3 regions of the Bacillus sp. GW823-FHT06A10 genome follow, and region 2 is predicted to be linked to each of the others. Evidence: riboswitches for the same ligand, from Rfam matches in the RefSeq annotation. Region 2 holds a riboswitch; each other region holds the start of a gene.

The links. A riboswitch is a leader RNA that binds a small molecule or an ion and turns the genes downstream of it on or off. The one in region 2 is predicted to bind S-adenosylmethionine.
Region 1: it holds a riboswitch for S-adenosylmethionine, as region 2 does, so the genes downstream of both, metK (methionine adenosyltransferase) here and AC1Q8M_RS23350 (bifunctional O-acetylhomoserine aminocarboxypropyltransferase/cysteine synthase) in region 2, are expected to answer to the same signal.
Region 3: it holds a riboswitch for S-adenosylmethionine, as region 2 does, so the genes downstream of both, AC1Q8M_RS23950 (methionine ABC transporter ATP-binding protein) here and AC1Q8M_RS23350 (bifunctional O-acetylhomoserine aminocarboxypropyltransferase/cysteine synthase) in region 2, are expected to answer to the same signal.

What each region holds. Positions count from the first base shown of each region.
Region 1 is NZ_JBXAHT010000002.1:104,803-112,488, forward strand. Features, by position in the region: gene AC1Q8M_RS15285 (Nif3-like dinuclear metal center hexameric protein) at 1-164, opposite strand, end outside; gene AC1Q8M_RS15290 (hypothetical protein) at 197-373, opposite strand; gene AC1Q8M_RS15295 (iron-sulfur cluster biosynthesis family protein) at 539-862, shown strand; gene AC1Q8M_RS15300 (DMT family transporter) at 1,121-2,026, shown strand; gene AC1Q8M_RS15305 (hypothetical protein) at 2,055-2,276, opposite strand; gene AC1Q8M_RS15310 (ATP synthase subunit I) at 2,556-2,939, shown strand; gene pckA (phosphoenolpyruvate carboxykinase (ATP)) at 3,299-4,885, opposite strand; SAM riboswitch class I at 5,114-5,235, shown strand; gene metK (methionine adenosyltransferase) at 5,405-6,604, shown strand; gene AC1Q8M_RS15325 (hypothetical protein) at 6,831-7,010, opposite strand; gene AC1Q8M_RS15330 (MogA/MoaB family molybdenum cofactor biosynthesis protein) at 7,247-7,686, shown strand, end outside.
Region 2 is NZ_JBXAHT010000003.1:509,017-516,702, forward strand. Features, by position in the region: gene metA (homoserine O-acetyltransferase MetA) at 1-513, opposite strand, end outside; gene AC1Q8M_RS23350 (bifunctional O-acetylhomoserine aminocarboxypropyltransferase/cysteine synthase) at 497-1,795, opposite strand; SAM riboswitch class I at 1,888-1,992, opposite strand; gene AC1Q8M_RS23355 (chloride channel protein) at 2,313-3,542, shown strand; gene AC1Q8M_RS23360 (YjjG family noncanonical pyrimidine nucleotidase) at 3,588-4,283, opposite strand; gene AC1Q8M_RS23365 (transcriptional regulator YeiL) at 4,391-5,062, shown strand; gene AC1Q8M_RS23370 (FMN-dependent NADH-azoreductase) at 5,125-5,751, opposite strand; gene AC1Q8M_RS23375 (response regulator) at 5,943-6,590, opposite strand; gene AC1Q8M_RS23380 (GAF domain-containing sensor histidine kinase) at 6,611-7,686, opposite strand, start outside.
Region 3 is NZ_JBXAHT010000004.1:29,983-37,668, reverse strand. Features, by position in the region: gene AC1Q8M_RS23985 (YiaA/YiaB family inner membrane protein) at 1-107, opposite strand, end outside; gene AC1Q8M_RS23980 (MarR family winged helix-turn-helix transcriptional regulator) at 339-821, shown strand; gene AC1Q8M_RS23975 (ArsA family ATPase) at 898-2,079, shown strand; gene AC1Q8M_RS23970 (DUF3926 domain-containing protein) at 2,072-2,263, shown strand; gene AC1Q8M_RS23965 (HXXEE domain-containing protein) at 2,325-2,792, shown strand; gene AC1Q8M_RS23960 (MetQ/NlpA family ABC transporter substrate-binding protein) at 2,996-3,850, opposite strand; gene AC1Q8M_RS23955 (methionine ABC transporter permease) at 3,872-4,537, opposite strand; gene AC1Q8M_RS23950 (methionine ABC transporter ATP-binding protein) at 4,527-5,546, opposite strand; SAM riboswitch class I at 5,670-5,775, opposite strand; gene AC1Q8M_RS23945 (cysteine hydrolase family protein) at 6,018-6,575, shown strand; gene AC1Q8M_RS23940 (acyltransferase) at 6,675-7,686, opposite strand, start outside.

The sequences.
Region 1 (7,686 bases), on a different contig from region 2:
CCGTTAAATAAATCTACAAAATTTGCTTCGAAAAATTGTTGCCAAGGAAATTTGATAGGATCATATACGGCTGGGATAAATCGACTAAAGGCGCTATCTTTTCCGTATTTTTCAATTTGAAATAAGTGATCGAGTGATTGCTCTATTTTTTTTAAGGCTGGCATGTTTGATAATCCTCCTTAAGATGATTCTTGCTTTATGAGTTGTTTGTATTCTTCGTAGCAAAATAAGAAGCGGATAGGAAACAAATAAAACCTAGAATCCAGCCAATAGAAGGAGAATAGGGAAGTACATGCTGTAATAGCATTCCGCTAGAAATGAAGAAACTACTAAATAGACCTAATAACATAGGATATCGTTGTAGTTTGAACACAGATAGTAAACATCCTTTCTCCTGCATGAACTACTCATAAAAGCTCGATTGCTGAAACTTTATGACATACATTGTATATTAGTCTTAATTTTCTGTATATAACTTTTAAGAAAAATGGTGATACAATATATAAATGATAAGAGAAGAGAGGATGAAGATTAACATATGTACGTTACTGTAACAGAAGCAGCATATAAAAAGATTATGGATACGATTCCAAGTGAAGCGAAATATATAAAGTTATTTTACGATAATGAGGGTTGCGGTTGTGTTATGAGCGGAATCATCGATTTAGTAGCTGTAGCAGAGAAAGATGAGCGCGATGTGGATATTGAATCAAGCACAATGAATTTTATCGCTGATCGTACAAAGCTTGTATTTATGGACGATAAGTTAACGGTTGATTGGCATGAAGGTGGAGGAACTTTTCAGTTGAAGAGCCCAAGCCAGTTTTATAATCCAAATATGAAATTACACGTTCGAGTATAGTAAAGGAAATGTGAGTCCAAAATGTATTTTGGACTCACATTTTTTTATTTTATAAGTCGCTATTATTGTCGATTTTTGTTGATAAGTCGATATATTGAAAAAATCGCTGATATAAATGGAGTTGCGCTGATATATTTGGGAAATCGCCGATATAATTTCATTTACCAAAACGTTTCAATAGTAAAAAGATTTTTTCACATAATGAAATGTACATGTGATTGAATTTTCTGTATAATCTTCTTTGCGGAGGGGATACGCATGAGAAGATGGGGAATTGAGTTATTAATTTTAAGTGTTGTTATTATTTGGGGGATTAACTATACGATTGCAAAGTATGGATTTTTAGAATTTACAGCAATTGAATTTACTGCACTTCGTATGATGGCGGCGGCACCGCTCCTGTTACTTCTTACCTTTTTTATTGAAAAGTCGGTTTATATGGAGCGAAAGGATATACCTAGACTAATCATCGTTAGCGTTGTAGGTATTATACTGTATCAAACGTTATTTATGGAAACTGTCAAATATACATCCGCTACAAATGCCTCTTTACTCATTTCTATTTCACCTATTTTTACAACTGTATTTGCGATTTTTCTGAAACAAGAAAATTTTTCTTCTCGAAAGTTAATCGGTTCTATGATTGCTTTTGTTGGTGCAGCATTAGTTTTAGTAGCAGGACATTCACTTACTAGTTCTTTTTATGGCAATGGAATTGGACTTATTACATCAATATGCTGGGGGCTTTATCCTGTTTTAGCAGGACCATTAATTAAAAAATATTCAGCATTACGTGTTACAGCATGGTCTGCATTAGTGGGTGCGATTCCGCTATTATTGTTAAGTGGTCCGCATGTGTTTGTCATGCCATTTCACATTACTCACGGAATGACACTATTTGCTTTACTATATTCTATTTTCTTTGTCACAGTATTTGGTCTAGTAATGTGGTATGTTGGTGTTCAAAAAATTGGGGCGTCACATACGATGGTATATATGTATATAACGCCGCTTGTAGCTGTTTTATTTGCAGCTGTCTGGGCAAATGAATATGTATCGTTTCAACAAATCATCGGTGGAATTATCATTTTTGTCGGTTTATGGTTTGTGAAATCGGAGAAAGTAAAAGTTCATTCTATTGCAGGGGAACCTATATCAAAATAGGAAAACAGATCACCTATGATCTGCTTTCCTATTTTTTTATTTTTGGTAAGAAGATGAGAAATAAGATAGCAGTAATAAGTGGAATTAAGTTTAAAAATGGAATACGGAAGAGTGTAATAAGAATAATACCTGGAAGAAGAACACCGAGGACAGCGTAAAAAATGCTATGGTTTTTCGTGTACCAATACAACGAAAGTCCGATAAGTGCAGGGATAATGAGATGAATGAGAGCCATTAAAAAATAAATCATTAGACGCCCCCTTTATTTGTGTGCTTATTACATCATATCCGTATGTTCATAAATTGATATCATTTTTTTCATAAATGGACGAAAAAAGTTTGAAAAACCGTCACAAAATATGAGAATATAATGTTTGAAATCTTGTATAATATTATTTTCTAAAAGCATTTAAACAACATAAACATACTGTTTATGTTGTTTTTAATTTGAGTGAAATGGATGTAAGGAATATGAATTTGAAAGAAATTTTTTGTTGGATAGATAAGAACGAATGAAGAGAGGTACAGCATGATTAGTATGTCACTAAGATCATTTAAAATCCAATCGTATTATATACTAGGTATTTTGTTACTAGGTTGGATGTTAACACCGTTTTCAGCACACTTTTTAGGCGCTGGAATTGGGCTTATTGTAAGTATGTATTGCGTTTGGCTTCTAGGGAGAAGAATTGAGAAGCTTGGAGATAGTATTGTAAAGAAGACGAAAGCACCGACACTCGGTATGTTTAACCGTTTTGCAGCTGCCATTTTGGGTGCTATTATTATGTACGAAATTGAGCACCACATGGTTATGTGGGCATTTGCAGTAGGGATTATGGGTGGTTATTTCTTAATCGTTGTGAATTTAGGATACTATAGCATGAAAGATGAGAAAGAACTAACAAAGAGCTAAAAGAGATAAAAAGATAAAAGACTTCTTTTTAGATGGAATAGATGATCCAGCCACAAATAGAAGCGGTCAGGGCCTTTTTTAACCCCATACGATGTGAAACTCGAGAGATGTAGCGAGTAGTGATATAATGTATATATTCGAAGCTGTAATTTTATAATCTAGGTCACAGATGAAGAGATTAGCATTTCACTTTATATAAGATATAGAAAGAAGCTTACGTTTTCACGTAAGCTTCTTTTTTATGTAAGTGTGTGTAACCGTTAAGCCGCATTGGGTTTTGTCGGTGAGTACGCGAAACTTTACGGTTACACGACACTTATTCATATGAGTAAAGGGTTATTCCAACAGAAAGTTTTAATTTAAGCGATTGGACCGCCTAAGTTAATGATATCTTCAGAAACGCTTTCGAACTTTTTGAAGTTCTCTTTGAATTCATTTGCAAGCTCGATTGCTTTTGCTTTGTAAGCAGCTTTATCAGCCCAAGTTTGTTCAGGCATTAACACTTCGTCAGGTACACCTGGTACGTGAAGTGGAACTTCAAGACCGAAGATGTCATGTTTAGCTGTTTCAGTTTTTGCAAGTTCGCCGCTTAATGCTGCTTGAATCATTGCACGAGTATAACCTAAGTTCATACGTTTACCAACTCCGTACTCGCCGCCAGTCCAGCCAGTGTTTACTAGGAATACTTTCGCATCGTGTTTCTCGATTTTTTCACCAAGCATTTCAGCGTAGCGAGATGCATCAAGTGGTAAGAATGGTGAACCGAAGCAAGTTGAGAATGTAGCTTGCGGAGATGTAACGCCGCGCTCTGTTCCTGCTAGTTTACTAGTGTAACCACTTAAGAAATGATACATAGCTTGCTCTTTTGATAACTTACTGATTGGAGGCAATACGCCAGATGCATCAGCAGTTAAGAAAATAATTGTATTTGGGTGTCCAGCAACACTTGGCAGTACGATATTGTCGATCGCATGCATAGGGTATGCAGCACGAGTATTTTCTGTTAAAGTAGTATCGTTGTAGTCGGCGATACGCGTTTGGTCATTAATGATAACGTTTTCTAAAACAGATCCAAATTTGATTGCATCGAAAATTTGTGGTTCTTTCTCGTGAGAAAGGTTTACACATTTTGCATAGCAACCGCCTTCAATATTGAATACACCGTTATCAGACCAACCGTGCTCATCATCACCGATTAATTTACGGTTTGGATCAGCAGATAATGTTGTTTTACCTGTTCCAGATAAACCGAAGAATAGTGCTACGTCGCCTTCTTCACCTACGTTTGCAGAGCAATGCATAGAAAGGATATCTTGTTCAGGTAATAAGAAGTTCATAATAGAGAAGATTGATTTTTTCATTTCTCCAGCGTATTCTGTACCACCAATTAGTACGATACGTTTTTCGAATGAAACCATAATGAATGCTTCAGAGTTTGTACCGTCAACAGCTGGATCAGCTTTGAAATTCGGTGCAGAAACAATTGTGAACTCTGATTCATGAGTTGTTAATTCTTCTTCAGTTGGACGAATGAATAATTGATGTACAAATAAATTGTGCCATGCATATTCGTTAATAACTTGAATTGGTAGGCGGTAATTGCGGTCAGCGCCTGCAAATCCTTTGAAGACGAATAACTCTTCTTTTTCTTTTAAGTATTCTAAAACTTTAGTATATAATTTATTAAAATGTTCTTCAGAAATCGGTTGGTTCACAGCTCCCCAAGCAATTTTGTCAGCAACCGATGCTTCTTTCACAATAAATTTATCTTTAGGAGAACGTCCTGTATATTTTCCAGTTGAAGCAGAAACGGCACCAGTCGAAGTTAATTTCCCTTCATTTCGCATTAATACTTTTTCCACTAATTGCGGAACACTTAGTTGAATCTGTGCATTGCTTCCGTTCAATAATTCGTGTAAACCAATTTGGACATTCACAGTACTCATATTTATATACCATCCTTTTCATTTAATGAAATATTTCTCGTAATCCCCAACAAGAGTATAACACAATTATATAAATAATGTATACTATTTATTTCTTTTTGTTTGTGTGAATGTATTATTTCCCTATTAATATTTCATTTCAGGCGTATTGAGAAAAACTTTCAGGAAAATGTGAATATTAATTGACAAATGAATATCATTTCTTTAGTATAGGTTGGGACGGATACTCTCTTATCCCGAGCTGGCGGAGGGACAGGCCCGATGAAGCCCAGCAACCTCACTTGTATTGATAAATGCAGGTGAATAGGTGCTAAAACCTGTGCGAGGCTACAGGTCTCGAACGATAAGAGCGAAGGGCAAAAAGCAGTATGCAAGTAGCAAATTAAACCTTTCCTCTATGTAAAGTAGGAAAGGTTTTTCTGTATGCTTGTGTGGGAGAATAAATGTATGTCGCAGTTTGTGGCAAATTAAGGATGAGTTCCGTACAATATATACAATTACTGTAGGGAGGTTTACCACATGACAAAAAAACGTCATCTGTTCACATCTGAGTCTGTAACTGAAGGACATCCAGATAAAATTTGTGACCAAATTTCTGATTCAATTTTAGATGCGATCTTATCAAAAGACGCAAATGCACGTGTAGCTTGTGAAACAACTGTAACAACTGGTTTAGTATTGGTAGCGGGGGAAATTACGACTTCTACTTACGTAGATATTCCAAAAATCGTTCGTGAAACAATTCAAGGCATTGGTTACACACGCGCAAAATACGGATTCGATGCAGAAACTTGTGCTGTTTTAACATCTATCGATGAGCAGTCTGCTGACATCGCTATGGGTGTTGACCAAGCGCTAGAAGCACGCGAAGGTCAAATGACTGACGCTGAGATTGAGGCAATTGGTGCAGGAGACCAAGGTTTAATGTTTGGTTTCGCATGTAATGAAACACAAGAGTTAATGCCACTTCCAATCTCGCTTGCTCACAAATTAGCTCGCCGTTTAACTGAAGTACGTAAAGATGATACATTATCATACTTACGTCCAGATGGAAAAACGCAAGTTACAGTTGAGTATGATGAAAATGGTAAACCAGTACGTGTTGATACTATCGTAATTTCTACACAACATCACCCAGATGTTACATGGGAAGAAATCGATCGCGACTTAAAAGAGCACGTAATTAAAGCTGTAGTACCAGCAGAATTAATGGATGGAGAAACGAAATTCTTCATTAATCCAACTGGCCGCTTCGTAATTGGTGGACCACAAGGTGATGCTGGTTTAACAGGACGTAAAATCATCGTTGATACTTACGGTGGATACGCTCGCCATGGCGGCGGTGCATTCTCTGGTAAAGATGCAACAAAAGTTGACCGTTCTGCAGCATATGCAGCTCGTTATGTTGCGAAAAACATCGTAGCAGCTGGTCTTGCTGACAAAGCAGAAGTACAACTTGCATACGCAATCGGTGTAGCACAACCAGTATCAATTTCAGTTGATACATTCGGCACAGGTAAAGTATCTGAAGACGTACTAGTAGAACTAGTTCGTAACAACTTCGATCTTCGCCCAGCTGGTATTATTAAAATGCTAGACTTACGTCGCCCAATTTACAAACAAACAGCAGCTTACGGCCACTTCGGACGTACTGATGTAGATCTTTCATGGGAACGTACAGACAAAGCTGCAGCTTTAAAAGAGCAAGCTGGTCTATAATATATGAAAAAAAGCTTTGCGCGGTGAGCGCAAAGCTTTTTTTATTTCGTTTTACTTACAATTTGAATGCATGATTTGCAATATACTTCGCCTTCTAGCTCAATATACTTTTTCGTATTAGTCATGCCACTTGCTGGAAAAGGCATATGAATCCATGCCTTTTCATACGTTTGTATTTCCTTTTACATGATTTACAAAGGGTGGATTTCTTCTGGAAGATATGCAATCAACCTTTCATTTGACGTGCTTTACCTGCGCAAAAGGCACTGTTTAGTAAAAATAGTGTCGCGAATATAATGCTTACTAATGTAGCGTATGGAATTGCACCTTTTAAGGAAAAGCCGACAGTGATTGAAGCGATGAATAAGAGGATGAATGTTGTTGTTAATTTTTTATAAAGTTCCATACTATGTAGACCTCCAATTTATTTTTTAGTACAAGTTTTAAAATTGAATTCTATTATGTAGAAAATATAAAGAGTAACTAAAGATATGTAGTCTAGGAGTATAAGAAAGTGCAGTTTCCTTTTTGTGGGTTAGTATACTTATATTGTATCATGGCGCATGATTGGCTTCATACATAATTGTGTAAAGATATGTATGATAAAATGAAGAAAAGTCTTTAAGAAAGGAAAGATAAAAAATGAGTGTAACTGAACATAAAAAACAAGCTCCAAAAGAAGTGCGTTGCAAGATTGTTACGATTTCCGATACACGTACGGAAGAAACGGATAAGAGCGGACAACTATTACATGAATTGTTAAAAGAAGCGGGCCATACAGTAACCTCTTATGAAATTGTAAAAGATGATAAAGAAAGTATTCAGCAAGCAGTGTTAGCTGGTTATCATAAGGAAGATGTAGATGTTGTATTAACAAATGGCGGTACTGGTATTACGAAGCGTGATGTAACAATTGAAGCAGTGTCAGCTCTATTAGATAAAGAGATTGTCGGGTTTGGTGAGTTGTTCCGCATGATTAGTTATTTAGAAGATATCGGGAGCAGCGCAATGTTAAGTAGAGCGATTGGGGGTACAATTGGGCGCAAAGTAGTTTTCTCGATGCCAGGATCGAGCGGGGCGGT
Region 2 (7,686 bases):
CTCATGTTCAAATACACCGAACATTTTTTCCTTAAGGGGATACTTTGGAACACCATAATGATAGTACAAACCAGCCTGTGCCCCCCAGCAAATATGGAGCGTAGATGTTACATTCGTTTTTGAATACTCCATAATACGTTTAAGCTCTTCCCAATAATCTACTTCTTCAAAAGAAAGAGTTTCAACTGGTGCTCCTGTAATAATGAGCCCATCAAATTTTTCATTTTCAATATCACGAAACGTTTTATAAAAGCTCGTTAAATGGTTCTGCGCTACATTACGAGACAGATGTGATTCCATATGAAGTAAATGAACATCTAATTGCAACGGTGTGTTTCCAATTAAGCGAAGTAATTGTGCCTCTGTATCTTGCTTCGTTGGCATTAAATTTAATATAGCAATTTTCAAAGCGCGTATATCTTGTGTTTCTGCTCGCTCCTTCGTCATTACAAAAATATTTTCTTTTTGCAACACTTTGCGAGCCGGTAAATCTTTATCAATTATGATCGGCATGTGTTTTGCCTCCAACTAGAGCTGCTTCCAAATCTGCAATAATATCAGAAACATCTTCTATACCAACCGATAAACGAATTAAATCAGATGTAACACCAGCTAAACGCTGATCTTCAGCATTTAATTGTCTATGCGTCGTACTAGCGGGATGTATAACGCAAGTTCGTGCATCAGCTACGTGCGTTACAAGAGTTGCTAGTTTTACATTTGCGATAAATTCTTTTGCTGCTTCTAATCCCCCTTTAATACCAAATGTTAAAACCCCACTAGCACCTTTTTTCAAATACTTTTGTGCTAACGAGTAATTTTTATTACTATCTAATCCCGGATAATTCACCCATTCAATACGTTCATGATTAGCAAGCCACTTAGCAACTGCCAGAGCATTTTCGCTATGACGCTCCATTCGTAAATGCAAAGTCTCTAAGCCAATATTGCTAATATATGCATTGAATGGGCTCATACAATTTCCATAATCTCTTAATAGTTGAACACGTGCTTTCACAATATATGCTGCTGCACCAAAGTTTTGAACGTAACTTACACCGTGATAACTTGGATCTGGTTCAACAAGCTCAGGATATTTTCCATTTGTCCAATCAAAGTTTCCACCGTCAATTACAATACCGCCTAAAGAGCTCGCATGCCCATCGATATATTTAGTCGTAGAATGAACAATAATATTTGCCCCATATTCAAACGCTTGGCATAAATAAGGAGTTGCTAATGTATTATCAACGATAAAAGGTACCTCTAATTCTTTAGCGGCAGCTGAAAATTCTTTGAAATTTAAAACATTCATCGCTGGATTTCCTAATGATTCTGCATAGATAAGTTTCGTCTTATCGTTAGCAAGTGCCGTAATTTCATCTGCCGTTAAATTTGGATTAAAGAACGTAACATCAATGCCAAGCTTACGTAAACTCACCCCAAATAAATTAAACGTTCCCCCGTAAACAGTTGAAGAGCAAAGTAAATGATCCCCACTACTACAAATATTTAAAACTGCGAGCATAATAGCTGCTTGCCCAGAAGCCGTTGCAACAGCTCCTACACCGCCTTCTAAATCTGATAACTTCTGCTCAAATGCGGCTAGAGTAGGGTTTCCAATACGCGTATAAATATATCCTTCTGCCTCTAAGTTAAATAGAGCTGCTAAATCATCCGAAGTATCGTATTTATACGTTGTGCTTTGATAAAGTGGTAAAACACGTGGTTCACCATTCTTTGGCGTATAGCCACCTTGCACACAAATCGTTCCTTTTCCCCATGATTCTCCCATCTCTCATTCTCCTTTCTTTTATACAAAATAAAAAACTGCCCCTTTCCTGAAAACAAGAAAGGAGCAGTTTGAAAACACGCTCTAAAGGCTCTTTCTTATCTCTCAGGATTACTACCTGCAGGATTTGGCACAATTCCGTTATACGGCTGTTGCCAAGGTTTCATCGGGCCTGTCCCTCCACCTTTTCTTGATAAGACTATGCAATTACCGTTGATTTTATAGCAATAATTTCCTAATGTCAAACAGTTTTTCTGAATGTTCTAAAATAAATGTTAACAGTTTCATATAAAGCAACAAAAGAAATATATTCTAGTCTATTTCAAAAAAGACCTTTAAAAAACTCAAATCAGTCTATAAAATTAAATAAGTAATTTAACCTATAAATTCAAATTCTCTAAAATTCAGCCTATATGTTGAATAGGCGGTCCTCTCAAAAAGATACTATATATATTCAATCCATCTTCCACTAGTATATTTCACTTTTTCCCTACTGAGATTTACATAACGGAGGTATAACATGACAAATAAAAAAGATATGCAGTACATACTTGCTCTATATGGCATTCTTCTAGGATCTATAGTAGGAGCTACAGTCTGGTTATTTTTAGTCACAATAAATATTGGAATCCACTTTATTTGGAGATACTTGCCTGAAGTTCTCTCTTATCCCTCTTATTACACCCTTTGCGTAACAATAATTGGCGGGGTCCTCGTTGGTCTATCACAAAAATATTTCGGTATATATCCACGCCTTATGCCTGAAGTGATGACTGAATATAAAAAAACTGGTCGAATCGAATATCGCTTTGTCCATCAGGCTACTTTAACAGCGATTATTGTTTTAATTTTCGGAGCTAGTCTTGGTCCAGAAGCCGCACTAGTTGGAATTATAGGCGGACTGTGCACATGGGTAGGGGATCGCTTTAAATTTGCCTTAAAGGGTATGAATGAGCTAACCGAGATTGGAATTGGCGCTACTTTAAGTGTCATTTTTAACGCACCATTATTCGGTTATTTAGCACCGAATGAAAATGAGGGGGAACAAATTGCTGCTTTTTCTAAAGGAAAAAAGGCAATTGTATACTTAACTACTACTTTCGCAGGTTTTTCTGTTTATTTACTACTGAGTAAACTCGATAATCGTGGATCCTTTATTGTTGATTTCGGGGAAGGTGCACTTTCTTTCAATGAATGGATCGCATTTCTTCCACTTGCTAGTATCGGTGCTATAGTTGGTTTCTTTTATTTCAAGTTAGAATTCACATTAGAGAAGTTAATTCACCCTTTTAGGGAATACAAGCTGACACTCGGAATTATCGGTGGCATTTTATTAGGAATTGCAGGAACTTTTCTTCCGTACACATTATTTTCAGGGGAACATCAATTAAAAGAGTTAGTTGTTGAATGGAGCCATTTATCTTTTTGGATACTACTTCTTTCAGGGATTTTAAAGTTGTGTATTACTGCCGTTTGTTTGAACACAGGGTGGCGGGGTGGACATATATTCCCAATTATATTTTCCGGATCAAGTATTGGATACGCTATAGCATCTATTCTTCCTATAGATCCAGTAGCATCCGTTGCTATCGTAACGACAGCAATTTCGAGCTATGCGTTACGAAAGCCAATAGCTATAACATTACTATTACTTATGTTTTTCCCGCTTAATTTACTATTGCCAATGCTTGGTGCAGCTGCTATCGGGAATGCCTTTCCACTCCCAAAACATAACGAAAATACAAATTAACAAAAATAGACATTGGAGACGAAAGCTCCACTGTCTATTTTTTTATTACACATGCTGCTTTAATAACGCTTCTAACTCCTCAAAATTATGCACTTCATATGTCGGTATAATCCCACTATCATTTAACTTCCTTTCTGGATTAAACCAACAAGTATCAATTCCCGCTACATATCCACCTTTAATATCCGCGCTTAATGAATCCCCAATAATCAGCCCTTCTTCAGGTGCAAAGTTAGGAATCCGTTCAAAAACATAATCAAAATACTCTTTCATCGGCTTTTGAAAACCTGTATCTTCCGAAACAAAAACATCTTTAAACAATGAATGTAACCCTGCATTACGCAAACGTTTATCTTGCGTCTTAGAAACACCATTTGTCACTATATACAACTCATACTCCCCTTGAATTTGATTTATAAATTCAAACGCACCTTGCATGAGTTGATTTCCTTCTTCTAAGTAGTTACGGTAATTATTTTCGAATAATATTCCATCTACTTCTTCTCCATACTCTTTAAACAACAGAGAGAATCGTGTATTTACAACTTCATTGCGTGATAGTTCCCCTTTTTCAAAAGCATCCCAAAGACCTTTATTTATTTTTTTATAACGAGCCTCTATCTCGTCTGTTAAAGGGATTCCCTTCTCTTCAAAAAGCACCCGTAAAGCCACTTTTTCAGCCTTTTGGAAATCTAATAATGTATCATCTACATCAAATAGCAATGTTTTATATTTTTTCATAAACTCATCACACTCTCTTTTCTACAAAAACAAATTTACATAAATCGTATCATTCCTTCTTGTAAAGATAATAGGAGATATCTCATACTATAAATAGGGGTGAAAATATGAAAATCAGCAAAAATGAGGAAGAAATTTATCAATACATGCAAATCCATCAATTCCATACCCTATTTTCATTTCATGTCTTGCCATATGTAGAGCTACATTCTTTTCAAACGAAAGAGATGATATGTAGCGAAGGAAATACTCTCCCTTATCTCTATTACTTAATTTCTGGGAAGGCAAAAATATATATGAGTCATAAAAACGGGAAGGTTTCATTAATTAATTTTATTCAAGCACCATCTTTTATCGGGGAATTAGGATTAATAGGAGTAGAAAATATTACTAAGTCCGTTGAAGTACTAGAAGATTGTGTTTGTTTGGCACTTCCTCTTAAAGATTGTCAGCAACTTTTATTACAAGATGCAACGTTTTTACAGCACTTATGCAAATTTATTGGAGAAAAGACAATTACTCGCACTGAAAATTACGCAAAAAACTATAGTTATCCTTTTGAAAATCGATTAGCTGCTTTTATTTTATTAACAGAACAAAATAATTGTTATATAGAAAAGCATACTGAGGCCTCGGAATATTTAAATGTCAGCTACCGTCATCTTTTATATGTATTAAATCAGTTTTGCCAACAAAATTACTTAAAAAAAGACGGAAGAACCTATTACATACGAGATCGAATTCAATTAAAAAAACTTGCTGATGAACTAAAAATATAAAAAAAGCAGCATTAACGTTTACATGTTAATGCTGCTTTTTCGAGTGACGATTATAATTTTAATTAAAATTTACTTGCTACTTTAGCTGCTTCTTCAAGACCTGTAGCAATGATTTCTTCTGCTTTATCTGGGAATTGGTTATGTCCTTCAATAATTACTGTTTCCATGTTTGTTGCGCCGAAGAAGCCCATCATACTTGCTACATATTTAACAGCCATTTCTACCTCAGCTGCTGGACCTTCTGAATATACGCCGCCTCGTGCATTTAATAATGCAATCTTCTTATCACCGATTAGGCCAACTGGACCCTCTGGCGTGTATTTGAACGTTTTACCAGCACGGTTTAAATAATCAATATACGTGTGTAGCACTGCTGGAATCGTTAAGTTCCATAATGGGAAGCCGAAAACAACTTTATCAGCTTCTAGGAATTGATTTAAATACTTATCAGCAACTGCTACTGCTTTTGCCTCTTCTTCTGTTAAATCAAATCCTTTACCTGCCTTGAATGTACCATTGATCATGTCTACACCTACATATGGTAATTCTTCTTTATATAAATCCAGTTCTACTACTGTATCATTTGGGTGTGCTTCTTTATAGTTTGCTAAAAATGCCTCATATAATTTTACACTAACTGCTTGTTCCACTGGACGGTTGTTTGCTTTAACGAATAAAACTGTTGCCATTATTTCTTCCTCCTAATACTCACTCTTATGTTGTTATATGCTTTCAAAAAAGGTATCCCTTGTAATTGTTGTTTTGTTGCTTACAAACATATTTTATCTTTATATCAAGACAATTTCGTCCTCACATAGACGTATTTTTCCATAAAAAAAGTCCACCTTCTAAAGGCGAACTAAGTCTTACGACTTTTGTCTTATAAAATTCCATTTTTCACTGCATATAACGCCGCTTGCGTACGATCGGATAAATTTAATTTACTCAAAATGCTACTTACATGCGCCTTAACCGTCTTTTCTGTAATAACTAAAACAGATGCAATTTCCTTATTGCTCATCCCTTTTGCTAATAGTTGCAACACCTCATTTTCTCTCGCTGTTAGCACATCCACTTGAATAGAATGTTCTTCTTCCTTTTCTTCTACAGGTAATGTTTGAGAGAGAAGAGCATTTGCTATATCCGGATGTAATTGAATATTACCTTTATATGCACTTCGAATAGCCTCAACAAGCTGATCCGGTTCTACATCTTTTAAAATATACCCACTTGCTCCAGCCCTTAATGCAGGTAACACATGCGCCTGATCAGAAAAGCTAGTTAATACAATTACTTTCACATTTGGATACTCTTTTTTAATATATGCCGTCGCCTCAACACCATCCATTTCAGGCATATATAAATCCATTAATATAACATCAGGATTTGTTTCTCCTACTTTCACTAACGCTTCTTTCCCATTATTCGCTTCTCCAACTAACTCTAAATCTTCCTGTGTACTTAAGAAAAATGCTAATCCTTTTAAAACGACTGTATGATCATCAACTAACAATACTTTTATTTTCACAAACTTCCCTCATTTTCACATCATAATGGTACATTTACTTTTACGCTCGTTCGTTTATTACTACTTACAATTTTAATTGTTCCACCAACTAATTCTACTCTTTCACGCATCGTAGTCATACCTAGTGATTTCTTTTCTTTTATATTCTTTTCCACAAAGCCCTTTCCTTGATCAACTATTTCTAATGATACATTTTTCTCATTCACTGTAAAATAAATCGTCGCTTCTTTTACACCTGCATGCTTACTTACATTGTTCAGTGCTTCTTGGCCAATGCGCCATAAAGCTTCTTCTACTACACGAGGTAAATCACGAACACCCGTAACTTGCTCCCTAATTTTCAGTCCCAAATTTTCACCGTACTGCTTTAGAGCTGGCAATAATCCTTTTTCTAATCCTGCTGGACGAAGCTGCCAAATTAATGTCCTCATTTCTTTCAAAGCTCCTTGTGCAAGTTCACGCATCTCATGCAAAGATTGATCTACCTTTTCATTTTTACCTTTTAAAACTGCCTCGGCGCCTTTTGTCATGAAGGTTAATGAAAATAATTTTTGCGAAACAGAATCATGTAAATCTCTTGCTAATCGGTTTCTTTCTTCCATTCGTACAAGTTCACGGCGCTGCTCGTTTAACCTCAAATTCTCTATTATTAACGAAACATGGTTCGATAATGCTTGAATTACGTCTATTGTATTAGCATCAAACTCTCCATTATTCAGGCTAACACATAAAACACCAAATATATGGTTTTGAATATGTATTGGTGTAGCAATAACAGCTCGATTTAGATGTACATTATGTCCTATTTGATGTTTTATTAGAACTGGTTCATCTTGTTCTAACGCCCTCTTGGCCGCCTCTTTTATATCCTCTTTTAACTCTTCCTGAACGTAAGACGCTCGCAGAGATAATTCTTTTTCCTCCCTAATAAAAAGCGCTACTTGATTCCATTGAAATACTTCACCTACGTGATTTACCACTTTTTCAGGTAGTACATTAAACTTATGAATCGTTTTTAAATCTTGAATGAAACGCTCTAATTTCACATAATAATGTGCTCTTCTCTTTTCATTTTCATATAATTTTGTTCGCTTTA
Region 3 (7,686 bases), on a different contig from region 2:
CTAAGCGTTTCATCTAACGTATAAATCCCAATTAGCATACCTGAAAGCGCACAAACAAATGAAGTCCATGCTAAAAACGTGAACGCTTGCGTATTACGTCTTCTCATCGTTCTCCCCCTCGTTAGCTGCATACCCATTATAGATAAGTATATTTACCATGATGGATTTTTATGTAAATTCTAGTTTTATATTTATAAATCTATCATAAAAGAATACTATTTCAAAGGAAGTTTTCTGCCTAATCTGAAAAAAAAATTAAAATCATTGACAATTATTTCTATTCTACATAAAATAAAAATAAATATTACGAACCTCGAAATATACGGGAGTGGAATTATTTGTTGCAATATGAACATTTTTTAGACTTACTGCTAGATAACGCCAAGAAACTTTTCTATCCTGAAGAATGGGTAAGCCTAGATTTAACACTTTCTAAAACAGAAGTATTTTGTTTACTTTGGATGGAACGAAATACAGATATTACAATGACGAAAATTGCTGACCTTCTTGATATACCGATGAGTACAACGACGGGCGTTGTAAATCGCCTTGTAAAAAAGGGATATATTGAACGCTACCGTGATGAAAACGACCGACGTATTGTATTAATTCGGTTAACAGAAACCGGCGTAATGCTCGTTCAAGAAGTAAAACAAAATGCAGCCCATTACTTTAGCTTAGTGACAGAAGCATTGTCAGAAGAAGAAAAAGCATTCTTACTACAAATTTTCCAAAAGATTATGAATCACATTGCTACCTCACAGCAAAAAACAGAAGAAAAGGTTTCTACACCTAAAATGAAAAACATTCCGATTGAATAAAACCCTATCTGGGTTTTTATTCAACCATTTACTTCGACACTCGTAATATTCGACATTCGAAACAAAGGGGATATGAATGATGAGAATTATCTTGTATACAGGTAAAGGCGGCGTAGGAAAAACTAGCATTTCAGCAGCAACAGCAATTCAAAGTGCAAAGCAAGGATTAAAAACATTAGTAATGAGCACAGATCCTGCTCATAGTTTAGGAGATTCATTTGGTATAAAGCTATCTTCTGAGCCATTAGAAGTTCGTAAAAATTTGTGGGCACAAGAAATTAATACGATTTATGAGATGGAAAAAGGATGGGGAAAATTACAGAAATATATTACACTACTCTTCACTTCCAAAGCAGCCGATGATATTACAACAGAAGAATTAACGATGTTTCCTGGTATGGAAGATTTAATTAGCCTACTTCGCGTACTCGATTATTATAAACAAAACACATATGATGTTATCATTATTGATTGTGCCCCAACAGGAGAAACATTAGCAATGCTAAGCTTTCCAGACATGCTCGGCTGGTGGATGGAAAAATTATTTCCTATTAAAAGAAAAGTTTTAAAAGTCGTTCGTCCTGTAGCACAACCACTCCTTGGTGTCCCTCTTCCAACCGACGATATTATGGACGAATTAACAAATACATTTGAACAGCTCGGAGAAATGAGAGATATTTTATCAAACCGAGAAGTAACAAGTATCCGCATCGTTGTAAATCCTGAAAAAATGGTCATTAAAGAAGCTCAGCGCAGCTTTACTTATTTAAATTTATACGATTATAACGTAGATGCCATTATGATTAATCGCGTCATCCCTAACACCGTCACCGATCCTTATTTTCAAGCATGGAAAGATACGCAAAAGAAATATAAAACATTAATTCAAAATAGTTTTGATCCACTTCCTATTTACGAAGCTCCAATGTTTGAACAAGAAGTTGTTGGTTTGTCTATGTTAGAACGTGTAGGCGATGCTTTATTTAAAACTGATCATTGTCCTACTGAAGTGAAATTTAACGGGCGCACACAATATGTAAAAAAGGATGGCGATGAGTATATTTTCGCACTATCCATCCCCTTCTCAAACAAAAGTGAACTTGCATTAAATCAAAAAGGTGATGAGCTTATTATTCGAGCCGGTTCTGTGAAACGAAATATTACATTGCCCAAAACGTTAACACACCTTTCTATTCAAGGAGCAAAATTTGAAGAAGATGTACTAAATATACGTTTTGGAGGTGTAGTGCATGCATGAGGAACTACTACGAAGGGTAATTCGTACAAAAGTAAAAGTCGGGATGCATATATTAGAAGAGCTGCCTAATCCAATCCAGCAATCAGCTAAGCAAATACTAAATATTTTGCAAGAGGAACTAGCTGCTTATCCGAAAGAGCGAGAGCATTATGAAAATAATTTAAAAAATATCATTATTGAATAACTATCTCTGTATAGAGGGCCTTTTTTAGGCTTTCTATACTTTATTGGGGTGATGTAAGTTGATGAAAAAACATTCCACTACTATACTCTGGATCATTCCTTTATTATTTTTCATTCATAACCTTGAAGAAGCTTTCCAAATGCCACAATATATTGCTAATCAATTTTCAATTCATCTTATAACTAGCCAACAATTTTTCATTGCCATTTCCGTATTAACAATCTTTGTCTTACTTATCATCTTTCTATATCAACTGAACTTCTTGTCTTCTATATACTGGATTATTTTTATACAAGGGGCTATCTTCTTCAACTCTGTTCAACATATTGTTTTGTTTTTCATTTATCGCTCCTATAACCCCGGCGTAATATCCGCAGTTTTCATTGTTATCTTTTCTATTTTCTTTTTTTCATCCCAAAAACACTTAATTCATAAAAAGCAATTCGTAATTATACTCATGTTCAGCTTATTTTCTTACCCCATTATAATTTGGATTACCTTACTATTTGCTAGTTGCTTTCATTCATAAAGTAAAACTTTAATCAGTGGGGGTTTTACGGGGTAAAAAAAGACCAGGAAAACTCCTGGTCCATTACTCTACTTAACAAACATTGGATTCTACGTTATACAAAATTGGAAGGTACAGAATTAGGGTTCGTTTGTTAAGTAGATTATATGTTGAACGAACTAACAGCGGAGGGGTTCCTTCTGTTAGTCCATTAAACCCAATCATTATTTTACGATTTTTTCAAGCTCCTCAAGTGAAAGATCTACTGAAATTGAACCATCATTTGTTTCTTTCTTAATTGCATCTGTTACTTCTTTTGAATGGTATAGTTCAATTACTTTTTTCAGTGTTGGATCATCTTTATCTTTCGTACGAGCTGCGAAAATATTAATATAAGGCTTCGCATTTTCATTCTTTGGATCTTCTAAGAAAATAGGATCCTTCGCTGGATCTAATCCAGCTTGACCAGCAACACCGTTATTAATAACTGATGCCGCTACATCTTTTAACACACGAGGTGTTTGCTGTGCGATAACCGGTGTAATTTTTAATTTCTTCGGATTTTCAGCAATGCCGCTTGGATCTCCAAATAAGCCAAAATCTTTTTTAAGCTTTAATACTCCAGCTGCATCAAGAAGTTTTAATGCACGTGCTTGGTTCGTTGGATCGTTTGGAATTGCAATTTCTGAACCATCTGGAATTTCATTTGCCTTCTTATATTTTTCAGAGTATAAACCCATTGGCGCAATTTGTGTTGTACCAACAGCTGTAATATCTAACTTATGCTCTTTTTTAAATTGCTCTAAGAAAGCAATATGCTGAAATGAGTTTAATTCAATATCTCCATCAGCTAAAGCTTTATTTGGAGTTGTATAATCAGAGAACTCCACCAGTTTAATCTTAATCCCTTCTTTTTCAGCTTTTTTCTTCAAAATTTCCCAAGCGTCTCCATCCGTTCCAGTTACACCGACGCGAACTACTTTTTCTTTCGCTCCTGCACCCGTGTCTCCACTTGAGCAGCCACTTAATGCTGAGACTCCTACAATCGCTGATAATGCAAATGCTAAAATTTTCTTCATTTTCTTTTCCTCTCTTCCTTTTTATGATCTACGTAACAAGACTTTCGCAAAGTAGTTTCCTAAATTTTGAGCTATCTGCACGAGAATAATAAGTAAAACAACCGTTACAAACATAACTGATGTATCAAAACGTTGATAACCATATGTCATTGCCAAGTCACCAAGACCGCCACCACCGACAAGCCCAGCAACTGCAGAAAATTCAATTAAACCAACTGTCATAAATGTGATACCTAAGATTAATGGTGCTAACGCTTCTGGTACAAGGATTTCAAAAACGATTCTAATTGGCGAGGCGCCCATTGCTTGTGCTGCCTCAATTACTCCTTTCGGAACGGAAACAAGATTTGTTTCAACCATTCTAGCAATACCAATTGATGCGACTAACGTCATCGGGAAAATTGCTGCTGCTGTTCCAATCGTCGTTCCGATAACACTTCTCGTTAGTGGACTTAACGCTACTAAAAAGATAATGAATGGTACCGGACGAATTGTATTAATTATGATGTTAAGAATAGAAAAGACCCATTTATTTTCTAAAAAGTTTCCTTTTCTCGTTACATATAAAAGTAAACCTAGCGGTATACCAAGAATTGTAGCGAATATAAGGGTTACAATTACCATTAAGAGGGTATCCCCCGTCGCATCTAGTATGCGCGGCCAAAATATACTCCAATCAACTCGCATGAGCTTCTACCTCCTTCAGCTGCACTTGCAGTCTTAGATGTTGTAATGCTTTTTGAATTTCCCTCTGCTCACCTTGCAATTCTACAAGCAGATTTCCAAATAGCACATTTTGAAGTTCAATAATATTTCCGTACAGTACATTTACATCGACGTTATAGTTTTTTGCGATATATGATAGTACCGGCTGCCCTGTCTCCTCACCAGTAAATGTTAGACGATAAATTTGACCACCATTTTGAATTTTCGCTAGAACACTTTCTGGTAAATGATCATTAATAACAGAACGTACAAAGTTTTGAGTCGTCTTTGTTTTTGGTTGCGTGAAAACATCGAACAGTTTTCCTTCTTCAATAACTTTTCCCTTCTCCATTACAGCTACACGGTGACAAATTTCTTTCACAACATGCATTTCATGTGTAATAAGAAGAATTGTTAAATTGTATTCTCGATTTACTTTCTTTAATAAGTTTAGAATTTCTGTCGTCGTTTCTGGATCTAAGGCTGATGTTGCCTCATCACATATAAGAATATCTGGCGATGTCGCAAGTGCTCTAGCAATACCAACACGTTGCTTTTGTCCCCCTGATAGCTGTTCTGGATAATAGTTTGCTTTATCTTCTAACCCTACAAACTTCAGCAGTTCATTCACTCGTTCCTTTATCTCGTTCTTTGGCAATTTCGCTAACTTTAATGGATAAGCAATATTCCCAAACACTGTTCTTGAATTAAATAAATTAAAGCTTTGAAAAATCATTCCGATTCTTTGTCTTAGTTTGCGTAATTCTTTCGTCGATAATGATGTAATATCTTTATCATCTATTGCAATCGTTCCTGACGTTGGTCTCTCTAACATATTTACTAAGCGTAATAATGTACTCTTTCCAGCGCCACTAAAACCGATAATGCCAAAAATTTCGCCTTTCTCAACTGATAATGTTACATCCTCCACCGCATGAACAGATTGCCCAGCTGATTCATACACTTTACTTACATTGTTAAAAGAAATCATTTTTTCCCCTCCTATATGCTGTAAAAACTTGAAGTAGAGCTTTCGAGGTAAAATAAAAAGTGCTCTCCTTCTTATCAACCATAAAGATAAGAAGGAGAGCACTTATATGTACTCGTTCACATCTTCTCATCTTCCAAGCCTTTATATGGCTTGCTGGAGTTAGCACGGTATTAAAAAACCCGTTGCTGAGGTATCGTAGGGCCAGTCCCTCCACCTCTCTGGATAAGAATGTATCGATTTAATTGTCATTTAATTAATTCTCATTATAGAACTCAGAATAATAAGAGTCAATACATTTTTTAGAAAAATATTAATTATTCCTTTATTAAAATTTTCAGATGAAAATTCATGAGAAAATAGTAACTTTCAAGGTTATTTAAAATTCTTCTTCCTCATATTTTTAAACAGGAGAATCCTCTCTACAAATTGAATAAATTTATTTGAATATGAAACTCGGAGGCAGATAAATATATGAAAACAGCTCTTTTACTCGTCGATATTCAAAACGATTATTTTCCAAATGGAAAGATGGAATTGCGTAATCCAGTAGAAGCAAGCGAATATGCTAATCAGTTATTACAACACTTTAGAACAAACAGCGAACCTATTTTTCATATCCAACACGTAGCTATAAAAGATGACGCTACTTTTTTCCTACCTAATACAGAAGGTGTACATATTCACGAAAGCGTACGTCCACTTAGAGAAGAAACCGTTATAGTCAAACATTATCCAAATAGCTTCCGAGAAACTAATCTTCTAGAGCAATTACAGCGTTTAGACATTGAACATGTCGTCGTATGCGGGATGATGACTCATATGTGTATTGATGCTACAGTAAGGGCTGCATTCGATTTTGGCTTTCAATGTACCGTTATACATGATGCTTGTGCTACAAAAGACCTTTCTTTTAAGAACGCTACTATACCAGCTGTTTATATTCATAATACAATTTTAGCAAGTTTGAATAATATATATGCGGAAATACTTAGCAAAAAAGAGTTTGTCCAAAGAAAAAAATCCTTTTGAAAATTCAAAAGGATTTTTTTCGACTATATTATATTTACCATCTATTCATGCCCTATTTTGAGGAATTCATATTATACTTATAAAAACCTCACTAATTATTTACATTGATACATTATCATTTTTAATATCTTTTGATTGAGTCCAATTTCCCCATAAAAATTGAATATTACATGTACGAGAAGCTTCCTTAAAACTCATTCCTGTTAATGGATAACATGTGATTTTTATACTTGCAAAAATTATAATTGCTATCATTGTTATAACTGTAATTATTATGAAAGCAACTAATAACATCCAAATTGATTGCGCTGGCCAAATATTCAATCTATTCCCAATATATACAACTACTAAATTATGCATTAAATACACACCAAATGAAAAAGCAGATAAAATTTGTATCCACTTAAACATAAACGGATTCATTGAGTAATTTCTAAAATACTCTTTTACTAATAAGAAGATTGAACCTGAAAGCATTACTTCGAATACTCTAACGTATGCCTTAAAATCCTCAGAGTATTCCCCTATTTTAACCGTTGCATACCAAGTACCCAATATAATTAAAAATGTATCTATAACGATTATGGATAGTAACAACCTTTTGGATACCTTCTTCTCATATGTCATTAAATAATAACCTATGAGGAAATACCCTATATATCCGCCTAAAAAGTTCATATCAAAATTAGGATACAACGTAAATATTGGTTTTAATTCATTTGGAACTAGTACTGCAATTGTTGGCAATAGCGAACTTACTATAAACCAAAGAATTAACATGTACTTTATAAGCTCTTTACTTAAAGCATCTACCATTTTCTTCAAAAGAGGAGAAAGAATATACAAAGGAATAATGGCATACATAAACCAAAGATGTACTGTCGCTGCTTGATTCGGCATGTATAAAATACTCTTAATAACATTTGTTATTTGTATCGGCCTTGGCGTAAAGTATAACACAGCAATAGTTGACCATATAATAAATGGCACAATTAATTTTGGCAAACGTTCTGTATAAGTTATTTTAAGTGATTCCGTTTTACTACTCCTCATTAACATCGCACCAGAAATCATAAAGAAGATAGGTACACTCGTACTAAATACAGTTGTC